3 regions of the Sphingosinithalassobacter sp. CS137 genome follow, and region 3 is predicted to be linked to each of the others. Evidence: predicted binding sites of a transcription regulator. Region 3 holds the regulator's gene; each other region holds the start of a gene.
The links. The regulator LexA, encoded in region 3, represses DNA repair genes until DNA is damaged. The targets are predictions, from matches to a motif close to GTTCCNCNCTTGTTCT.

Region 1 (3,272 bases), 450 kb from region 3:
GCTGGCGAGCCGGGTCGGCAGCTTCGAAGGGCTCGCGGTCGGCGATTTCTTCGCGGGATCGGGCGCGCTCGGGTTCGAGGCATTGTCGCGCGGTGCCGCTTCGTGCCTCTTCGTCGAGCAGGATCGCGCCGCGCTCGATGCGCTGCGCACCAATGCCGAAAAGCTGGGGATACGGCCCGATATCCGCGCGACGTCGGTGCTGGCGCTCGGCCCCGCGCCCGCGCCGCTCGATTGCATCCTGATGGACCCGCCCTATGGCACGGGAGCCGGCCTCGTCGCGCTCGACAAGCTTGCGCGGCTCGGCTGGACCGGCCCCGCGACCTGGATCAGCATCGAGACGCGCAAGGACGAGGCAGTCGCAGTCGCCGGCTTCGCAGTCGATGCCGAGCGCGTGCACGGCAAGGCGAAGCTCACGCTGCTGCGTCCCGTCTAACCGCCTACGCCGACCCGCTGCTTCTGTTTCGCGGGCCTGGGCGGAATCCGCCGCAGCCGCTCGGCGCGACCGAGCCTGCCCGGTCAGTGCGTCTCCGGGCAGGAAACGATCCGTATGGTGTCGATCGTCTCGCCCTTCCGATCGGTCCAGGCATAGGCATAGGCCCCGCCGATCGCCATCGTATTGCGCATCTGTTCCTGGCTGCACACGTTCGCGCGCGTCCCCGCCTTCAACTGCTCCACCAGTTCCGGCGAGAACTCTGCGGCGCTCACGTCGAGCCGATAGTGATAGGTGAGCGTCGTTCCGGAGGCGACGACTCGCTCCAGCGTCGTGCCCGCGTCGATCTGCCGTGGCAGCTGGCGATTGATCTGCTCCGCGCCCTCGGCGGTGACGCAGGCGATCATCGCATACCGTTCCGCCTCGCTGAAGTCGGACAGCGGCCGGGCGCCGTCTTCGGGCGTGATGCAGCCGCCTACCGCGCGGTCCGCATCGACGTGGACCACCGGCTTGTCCGCATCCTGCGCCCGTGCCCAGCTGCCGCCGAGCACCAGCATCCCTGCCGCAATCAGAAATGGCATTTCGGTTCGTCCTGCCGCATCGCGATTCGTTCGCGGCGGCCGCCGCACGCTACCGGTGACGCGGATCGTGCGGAAGTCTGTGCGAGCCCGCTATTCCGCCTCGCGGCATTCGGTCCTGCGGATCTCGACGACTTCGCCCGCATCGTCGCGTTCGATCACGCGGCCGGGCGTGCATTCCTCCTTCAGGCCGGGCTCGCCCGGTCCCAGACGCCATGCCGCCCACAGCACGGCGACCGCCACGCCGACCAGCAGCCCCAATCGCCAGCGCCGTCTGCGCCTGTCCATCGTCTCGTCTCCCCGTTGCGCCGCCATTCTGGGCGAAGCGCGAGGGCCGCGCAACGCCGCTCGGAAGCGCGCCTGCACGAACACGCGCGCGCCGGACGGCGCCCGCTCTCTTGCCAGGCAAAGCAGCCACGCCGCCCCCAGCTCGAGTTCCCGTCGCTCGCCGGCCCCGACTTGCCCCGACGCGCGCCGTTCCCTAGTTGTTCGCGCGTGACCAGCCTGCCCCAGACCCAAGCCGACCCGCCCTATCTGCGCGGCCTCAACGATCCGCAGCGCGAAACGGTGCTGACCACCGAGGGACCCGTGCTCGTCCTCGCCGGCGCGGGGACGGGCAAGACCGCGGCGCTCACCGCGCGGCTCGCGCACCTCTTGTGGACGCGCAAGGCCTATCCCTCGGAAATCCTGTCGGTCACTTTCACCAACAAGGCTGCACGCGAGATGCGCGAGCGCGTCGGCAGGCTGGTCGGCGAAGCGGTGGAGGGCATGCCCTGGCTCGGCACCTTCCACGCGATCGGCGCGAAGATGCTCCGCCGCCACGCCGAGCTGGTCGGGCTCCACAGCAATTTCACGATTCTCGACACTGACGATCAGCTGCGCCTGCTCAAGCAGCTCATCCAGGCCGCCGATCTCGACGAGAAGCGCTGGCCCGCGCGCCAGCTCGGCGGGCTGATCGACGGCTGGAAGAACAAGGGGCGCGCGCCCGCCGATCTCGATGCCGGCGAGAACGAACACTATGCCAACGGCCGCGGGCGTGAACTCTACGCCGCCTATCAGGAGCGGCTGAAAACGCTCAACGCCTGCGACTTCGGCGACCTGCTGCTCCACATGCTGGTGATCCTGCGCACGCATCGCGACGTGCTCGAAAGCTATCAGCAGCGCTTCCGCTACATCATGGTCGACGAGTATCAGGACACCAACAGCGTCCAGTATCTCTGGCTCCGCCTGCTCGCGCAGGAGCGCAAGAACATCGCCTGCGTCGGCGACGACGACCAATCGATCTACAGCTGGCGCGGTGCCCAGGTGGAAAACATCCTCAAGTTCGAGAAGGATTTTCCCGGCGCGAAGGTGATCCGGCTCGAACAGAATTACCGCTCTACTCCGCACATCCTCGGCGCGGCGTCGGGCGTGATCGCCAATAATTCGGGCCGGCTCGGCAAGACGCTCTGGACCGAGGTCGATGCTGGCGAGAAGGTTCAGGTGATCGGCGTCTGGGACGGTCCCGAGGAAGCGCGCCGCGTCGGCGAGGAGATCGAGGCCGGCCAGCGCTCCGGCAAGTCGCTCGACGATTTCGCGATCCTCGTCCGCGCCCAGCACCAGACGCGCGAGTTCGAGGACCGGTTCATCGCGATCGGGCTGAACTACCGCATCGTCGGCGGTTTCCGCTTCTACGAGCGGCAGGAGATCCGCGACGCGCTCGCCTATCTGCGCGTCGTCGCCCAGCCCGCCGACGATCTCGCCTTCGAACGCATCGTCAACACCCCCAAGCGCGGCCTCGGCGACAAGGCGGTGGCGAAGGTTCACCAGCTCGCCCGGCGCGAAGGGATACCTCTCACCACCGCCGCGGCCCGTATCCTCGACACCGACGAACTCACGCCCCAGGCGCGGCGCAGCCTCGGCAATCTGATCGGCGACATCGCCCGCTGGCGCGCGATGCTATCCTCCCGCGCCGGCGACGACGAGGACGGCGCCGCGGGCGAAAGCTCGGCGCCCTCGCACGCCGAGCTCGCGGGCATCATCCTCGACGAATCTGGCTATACCGCGATGTGGCAGGCCGATCGTTCGGCCGAGGCCGCCGGCCGGCTCGAAAACCTCACCGAGCTCGTCCGCGCGATGGAGGAATATGAGACGCTCGGCGCCTTCCTCGAGCATGTCAGCCTGGTCATGGACAATGAAGCCAATGCCGAAGAGGCGAAGGTGACGATCATGACGATCCACGCCGCCAAGGGGCTGGAATTCGACACCGTGTTCCTCGCCGGTTG
Region 2 (3,272 bases), 870 kb from region 3:
ACACCTGCTCGCGCAGGTCGCGCCGCGTGGAATACATCAGAAAGGGCTGCATCGACGAGCGGGTGTTCTTCACCGCCCATTGGTCGGGCTGGCCGCGCTCGATCGCCTCGGCTTTCAGCGAGGCCGCGAAGCTTTCGGGCAGGCCGGCGAGATCGTCCTGCGACTCGAGGAAGATTGCAGTCTCCTCATCGGCCAGCACCTTCTGGCTGAAATCGGCGTAGAGGCCGGCCAGTTCCTGATTGATGCGGCTGATTTCGGCCTTCTGCTCGGCGTTCAGCAACGCGCCGGACGTGACATAATCGCGATAGGTGCGCTCGAGCAGCCGCATCTGCTGCGGCGTGAGGTTCGCCTGCTCGCGATTGTCGTACACGGCCTTTACGCGCGCGAACATCTCGGGATCGAGGCTGAGCTCGGTGAAGAAGGCGGAGAGCTTCGGGCTCCATTCGCGCGCGATCGCCTGCACTTCTGGAGTGGCGAGATTCGACTGGTACACGCCCCATGCCGAGAAGAGCCGGCCGAGCTGCGCGCCCGAGCGCTCCTGCGCCTCGATCGTGTTTTCGAAGGTGGGCGCCGCCGGATTGTCGCGGATCGCCGCGAACTCGGTGCGCGCATTCGCCATCGCAGCCTCGAAGGCGGCTGGGAACATGTCGGCAGTGATGCGGTCCCAGGGCGGCACGCCGTCATAAGGGCCGGTCCAGGGTTCGAGCAGCGGCGCCGGGTCGACAGCCGCCTGCTGAGTGGTGGCGGTCTCGGCAGGTTCGGTTTGCAGAGCCGTGGCCGTTGCAGGGCTGGTCATGGTCATGAGCGCCGAGGTCGTGGCGAGAAGCGCGATCCGCAAGCGGAAGGACATTCATTTCTCCGGAATTCTGGAACAATGGGTGGTATAGTAGGACAAGGCGCCTGAATGGCAACTGAGCGCCCCGTGGACGTCCTGGGTCTCAGTCCTTGCGCCATTGATCGCCCCAGACCGAATAGATGAAGGTCGCCGACCAGGTGATGATCATGAACCCGCCCAGCGACTGCATCATGCTTACGAGCCGGATCGGTCCGTCGGTCTTGAGTTCGGTATAGCCCAATGTGGCGAAGTTGATTCCCGAGAAGTAGAGATAGTCGCTCCAGGTGCGCGGATAGGTGTCCGCAAGTTCGCCGAACATCGGCCAGCGCGCGATCTCGTAATAGACGCCGGCGAACAGCGCGATTTCGAAGAGGTGGAGCAGCAGGAGCGCGGGAAAGAGAGTGAGCATCGAAAGATGCGCCTTCTTATTGGGATCGGGCGTGATCCGGCGCGTCGCGAGGATACCATAGTGGTGGATGATGCCGAGCAGACCCACCAATCCCACACCCAGCGCGAGCGCGATGAAATCATCCTGCATGATCTTCCCCTGTTTCACGGCAGCCGTGAGAGGCCAACGCGGCAGGCGCGGCAGGGGCTCCGAACGGCGTTGACTCTCCGGCAGGTTGGAACAGAATAGGAACAATTGTTCCGATTCGAGTCGTTTGTTCCACATGGCCGATGCCGCCGCTCTCGCCGACCTCCGCGAAACCCTACGTTCGATCGAGACGCAGGGCTTTCGAAAGCGCCCCGTGCTGCCCTTCGGAATCGGCGCGGTCGATGCAAAGCTGGCGAGCACCGGCCTGCGGCTCGACGCCCTGCACGAAATCGCCGGCGCGACTCCCGATCTGGCCGATGATGCTTCCGCCACGCTGTTCCTCAGCGGGATCGCCGGGCGCGCCTTCGGCCCGGTGCTCTGGGTCGTGCGGCGGCGGGACCTGTTTGCACCCGGCCTTGCCCAGGCAGGGCTCGAGGCGCGGCGCGTGCTTTATGCCGAGGCTTCCGACGACGCCGAGGTGCTGGCGCTGATGGAGGAAGGGCTGCGCCACCGCGGCCTGGGCGCAGTGATCGGCGAAGTGAAGCGTGCGCACATGACCGCGACGCGCCGGCTGCAACTCGCAGCCGAAGGTGGGCGAACGATCGCGCTGCTGCTCAAGCGGCATGGGCGGAGCGGGGGCAATCCGCTGGGCGCGCCTTCGGCTGCGGTGACGCGCTGGCGCATCGGCGCGGCCCCATCGACTCCGCTGCCGGTGGAAGGCGTGGGCCGTGCGCGCTGGAAGGTTTCGCTCGTCCGCCAAAAGGGCGGCGAGCCTGCGGACTGGATTTTGGAGGCGTGCGATGAAACGGGTCGCTGCGCTCTACCTGCCAAACTGGCCGATCGACCGGCTGCGGCAGGCGGAGCGGACCGCCGCGCCGCCTGAGCGCCGCGGTACAGTGGATGCCGCTCCGCTGGCAGCAGCGGCAGCGACGGAGCGGCTGAACGCCTGTTCGGTACCGCGCGAGGCGGGATTCCGCCCTGGCGCCCGCTGGGCACGCGCCGAACGCGCCAAAGAGATCGACGCGCTGCCGGCGCACCAGCGGCCCAGAATGCGCGAGCTCGGCCGCCGCAGCGAAGCGGCGGAGCATCCGTTCAAAGCTGCGCACGCGGAAAACGGGCGAGGAGGAGCCCATCCACCGGTTTCCCCATTGCGAAAAGCAACCCTGCCTCTCGTCACGTCGCATCGTGTCGGCACCCGCACCCTCGTCGCCACCGCATGCCCGGCTGCTCGTGCGCTCGGGATCGTGCCCGGCATGGCGCTTACAAGCGCCCGCGCGCAGCTTCCCGGACTCGAAGTGCATCCTGCCGATCCACAGGGCGACGCGGAAGCGCTCCGCCGCCTTGCCGTTCTTGCGGCGCGGCGCTGGTCGCCGCTGGTCGCACGCGCCGGCGAACACGGCCTGTTCCTCGATCTCACCGGCGTGGCACATCTGTTCGGCGGCGAAGAGGCGATGGCACGGCGCATCCTGCGTCTGCTGACGCGGCGCGGCTATGCTGCGCGCATCGCCGTGGCCGACACGGCGGGCGCGGCATGGGCGCTGGTCACCCGGATGCCGGAGCCGGTCTTGCTCTGCCCTCCGGGTGCGCACCGCACCGCGATCGCCGCACTTCCACCAGAGGCGCTGCGCATAGCGTCCACCGCAGTCGAACTGCTCCGCCGGCTGGGCGTCGATCGCATCGGCACGCTCGCGGCCATGCCGCGCGCGCCGCTGGTCCGCCGTTTCGGCCGCGGCCTCGCCGAACGGCTCGACCAAGCGCTGGGGCTCGCTCCCGAGCCGCTCGATCCGATCATCCCGCAGGAACATATTCTCGCCGGTCACCGCTTCGCCGAACCGGTCCTGAGCGCCGAAGGCATCGCCTTTTGGCTCGGCCAGCTGGTGCCTGAGCTCGCCAACGCATTGG
Region 3 (3,272 bases):
GTGGCGGCCGGGGCGGGCGCGGCAGCCGCGGTCGGCTATACGGTGCTCACCGGCGCCGAGGTGCCGACGATCCGGTCGTGCGCCGCCGCGCTGCTGGTTCTGCTGGCGCTGAGCCTCGGGCGCGAAGCCATCACGCTGCGGCTGGTCGCGGCGGGCGCGACCTTCGTTCTGCTGATGTGGCCCGAGACGCTGGCCGGGCCGAGTTTCCAGCTGAGCTTTGCCGCCGTGACCGCAATCGTCGCGCTGCACGAAAGCAGGCGGGTTCGCGGGTGGTTCGCACGCCGCGAGGAGCCGTGGTGGCGGCGGCTGATGCGCGGCATGCTCGCGCTGCTGCTCACGGGAATCGTCGTCGAAGTGACGTTGATCCCCATCGCGCTTTTTCACTTCCACAAGGCCGGGCTGTACGGCGCGCTGGCGAACATCGTCGCGATCCCGCTCACCACCTTCGTCATCATGCCGATCGAGGCGCTGGCGCTCGTTTTCGACCTCGCCGGGTTGGGCGTGCCACTGTGGTGGATCGCCGGGTTCGCGCTCGAAGGCTTGCTCTGGCTCGCGCACACGACTGCCAACGCGCCCGGTTCGGTCGCGGCGCTGCCGGCGATGCCGCAGAGTGCGTTCGGGCTGGTCGTGCTGGGCGGACTGTGGATCGCACTATGGCGGACGCGGGCGCGGCTGCTCGGGCTCGTTCCGCTGACGGCGGGCGCGCTGTGGACGCTGGCGCCGCCGCCGCCGGATCTGCTCGTCACCGGCGACGGACGGCATCTGGCGCTTCGCACTGCGGGTGGCGGCATGGCGCTGCTGCGGGACCGGGCGGGGGACTATGTTCGCACCACTCTGGGCGAGAATGGCGGGGTGGAAGAGGATCTTGCTGCGCTCGCCGAACAGCCGAGCGCACGATGCAGCGCGGATCTGTGCATCGCCGATGTGCGCCAGGGCGGGCGGAACTGGCGAATCGTGGCCACGCGCAGCGCCTATTATGTTCCGATCGGAGAGTTGGTGGCGCTGTGCCGTACCGCCGATGTGGTGGTGAGCGACCGGCGACTGCCGCGCACCTGCACACCGCGCTGGTTGAAGCTCGACCGTGCTACACTCGCGCGGACCGGCGGCGTGAGCATCACCTTCGCGACGGAACGAGTGGCGACCGTGGTGCCGCCAGGCGATCGCCATCCCTGGCAGATGCGATCGGCCGCCGCCGGTTTCTGAACGCCCGGGTCTCGCGGCAGCAATACGGGCGGGGATGCTATTGCTGGGTAGTGTAGCGCGGACGCTAGCGCGAGCGCGTGCAGCGGCCGTCCGCCGAATGTGCGGTCAGCCGCCGACGGCGTCCAGCGCAAGGTGGAGCGCCTCGCCGAAGGCGACTCCCAGCGCAAAGATCAGAATGCCGCCAACGATCGCCAGCAACGTGACTTCACCGCTGTTGCGCGCGGCCAGGAATTGTTCGATCCGATTCATGCAAGGCGCCTCCTTCGCTCCATCAGATGGGGGTCCGCCCATCCGAATGGAACCGAAGAAGCTGGTCAGTAGCGCCGCAGCAGCCCCGCCAACCGCCCCTGCACGCGGATCTGATCGGGACGGTAGCGCTGCGCGTCATAGGTGCGGTTCGCAGGATCGAGCCGGATCATCGCGCCTTCGCGGCGGAAATATTTCAGCGTCGCTTCGGCATCGTCGATAAGCGCGACCACGATCTCGCCGTCTCGGGCAACGTCGGTACGCCGGATCAGCGCATAATCGCCATCGAGAATGCCGGCATCGACCATCGAATCGCCCGCGACTTCGAGCGCATAATGCTCGCCCGAGCCGAGCAGCGCGGCAGGCACCGGCAGCATCGTCGAGCCTTCGAGCGCCTCGATCGGAGTACCCGCGGCGATCCGGCCATGGAGCGGGATCTCGACCACGTCGTTCGCGGGTTCGGGCGCCGGACGCGGCGCCGCACGCGCTGCCGTGATCGGCACGACTTCGCCGCGCGAGCCGCCCTTCACCTCGCCGCGCTCGGGCACTTTCAGCACCTCGAGCGCGCGGGCGCGGTTCGGCAGGCGACGGAGGAAGCCGCGCTCCTCGAGCGCCGAGATCAGCCGGTGAACGCCGGACTTCGACTTGAGATCGAGCGCGTCCTTCATTTCCTCGAAGGAAGGCGACACGCCGGTTTCATTGAGGCGATCAGCGATGAAGCAGATAAGCTCGTGCTGCTTGCGCGTGAGCATGGTTCGTCTCCGTCAGAACAGACGCGGAACGTTTAAGCAACACGTTTCGCCAAGTCAAGCGAGGTCTAGGATTTCCACCGAGTCGCCCCGTTCCGCCGCGGGAACATGCGGTGGACGCACGATCAGGCAGCTGGCGCGCGCGAGCGTGCGCAGCATCCCGCTGTCCTGCACCGTGGACGCGAATGCGGCGCCGTCGCGCAGTTCGGCGCGCAGATAATCGGCACGCGGGCCATTTGCCGGCAGCGGCTCGCCGAGCGGCACGCGGCGCGGGCGCACTCCGGGCTCGGCAGCGCCGGAGAGATGCGCGACGAGCGGGCGGACGAACAGCAACCCCGTGACGAAGGCGGAGACCGGATTGCCCGGTAATCCGAGCACGACCGCGCCGCCGAGCCTGCCCGCCATCATCGGCTTGCCGGGGCGCAGCGCGATGCGCCAGAAGTCGATGGTCGCACCCGCGGCTTCGAGGGCGGGCCGGACCAGATCATGGTCGCCAACCGATGCGCCGCCGCTGGTGACGATCACATCGGCATCCACCTCGCGGAACGCGGCGACAAGCGCGTCCATCCGATCGGGCAGGATGCCGAGATCGATCGGATCGACCGGAAGATCGGCGAGCTGCGCGGCGAGCATCAGCCGGTTGGTTTCGGGCAGCTGCGCTACGCCCACGGCGGCGCCGGGCGGCACCAGCTCGTCGCCGGTGGCGGCAATGGCGACGCGCACACGTCGGCGGACCGGCAGCGCCCCGTGCCCGGCAGTACCTGCCAGGGCGAGCCGGGCGGGAGTGAGGCGATCGCCGGCGGAGATCAGCCGGTCGCCTTCGGCAAAGTCGAGCCCGCGGCGGCGGACGTTCCGGCCGCGATGGGCGGGCCCCTCGCCAGCCAGCCGGAGCGCCTCGCCGTCGCGCGCGGCTTCCTCCTGAACGAGCACTGTATCGGTGCCGGTCGGCAGCGGTGCGCCCGTGAAGATCCGCACTGCCTCGCCCGGCTCCACCGTACCTCCAAAGGGCCGCCCGGCCGCGCTCTCGCCGATCACGCTCCAGGGGCCGGGAAGATCGGCGAAGCGGATCGCATA

Region 1: H7V21_RS01620 (ATP-dependent helicase) is a predicted target of LexA. The motif match lies at 1,485-1,500, and genes of this name have one in related genera.
Region 2: H7V21_RS08275 (ImuA family protein) is a predicted target of LexA. The motif match lies at 1,461-1,476, and genes of this name have one in related genera.

What each region holds. Positions count from the first base shown of each region.
Region 1 is NZ_CP060494.1:348,274-351,545, reverse strand. Features, by position in the region: gene rsmD (16S rRNA (guanine(966)-N(2))-methyltransferase RsmD) at 1-433, shown strand, start outside; gene H7V21_RS01630 (hypothetical protein) at 517-1,011, opposite strand; gene H7V21_RS01625 (hypothetical protein) at 1,102-1,296, opposite strand; gene H7V21_RS01620 (ATP-dependent helicase) at 1,504-3,272, shown strand, end outside.
Region 2 is NZ_CP060494.1:1,671,584-1,674,855, forward strand. Features, by position in the region: gene H7V21_RS08265 (M3 family metallopeptidase) at 1-850, opposite strand, end outside; gene H7V21_RS08270 (ion channel) at 939-1,373, opposite strand; gene H7V21_RS08275 (ImuA family protein) at 1,507-2,253, shown strand; gene H7V21_RS08280 (Y-family DNA polymerase) at 2,171-3,272, shown strand, end outside.
Region 3 is NZ_CP060494.1:798,830-802,101, reverse strand. Features, by position in the region: gene H7V21_RS03720 (ComEC/Rec2 family competence protein) at 1-1,203, shown strand, start outside; gene H7V21_RS03715 (hypothetical protein) at 1,309-1,452, opposite strand; gene lexA (transcriptional repressor LexA) at 1,518-2,201, opposite strand; gene glp (gephyrin-like molybdotransferase Glp) at 2,256-3,272, opposite strand, start outside.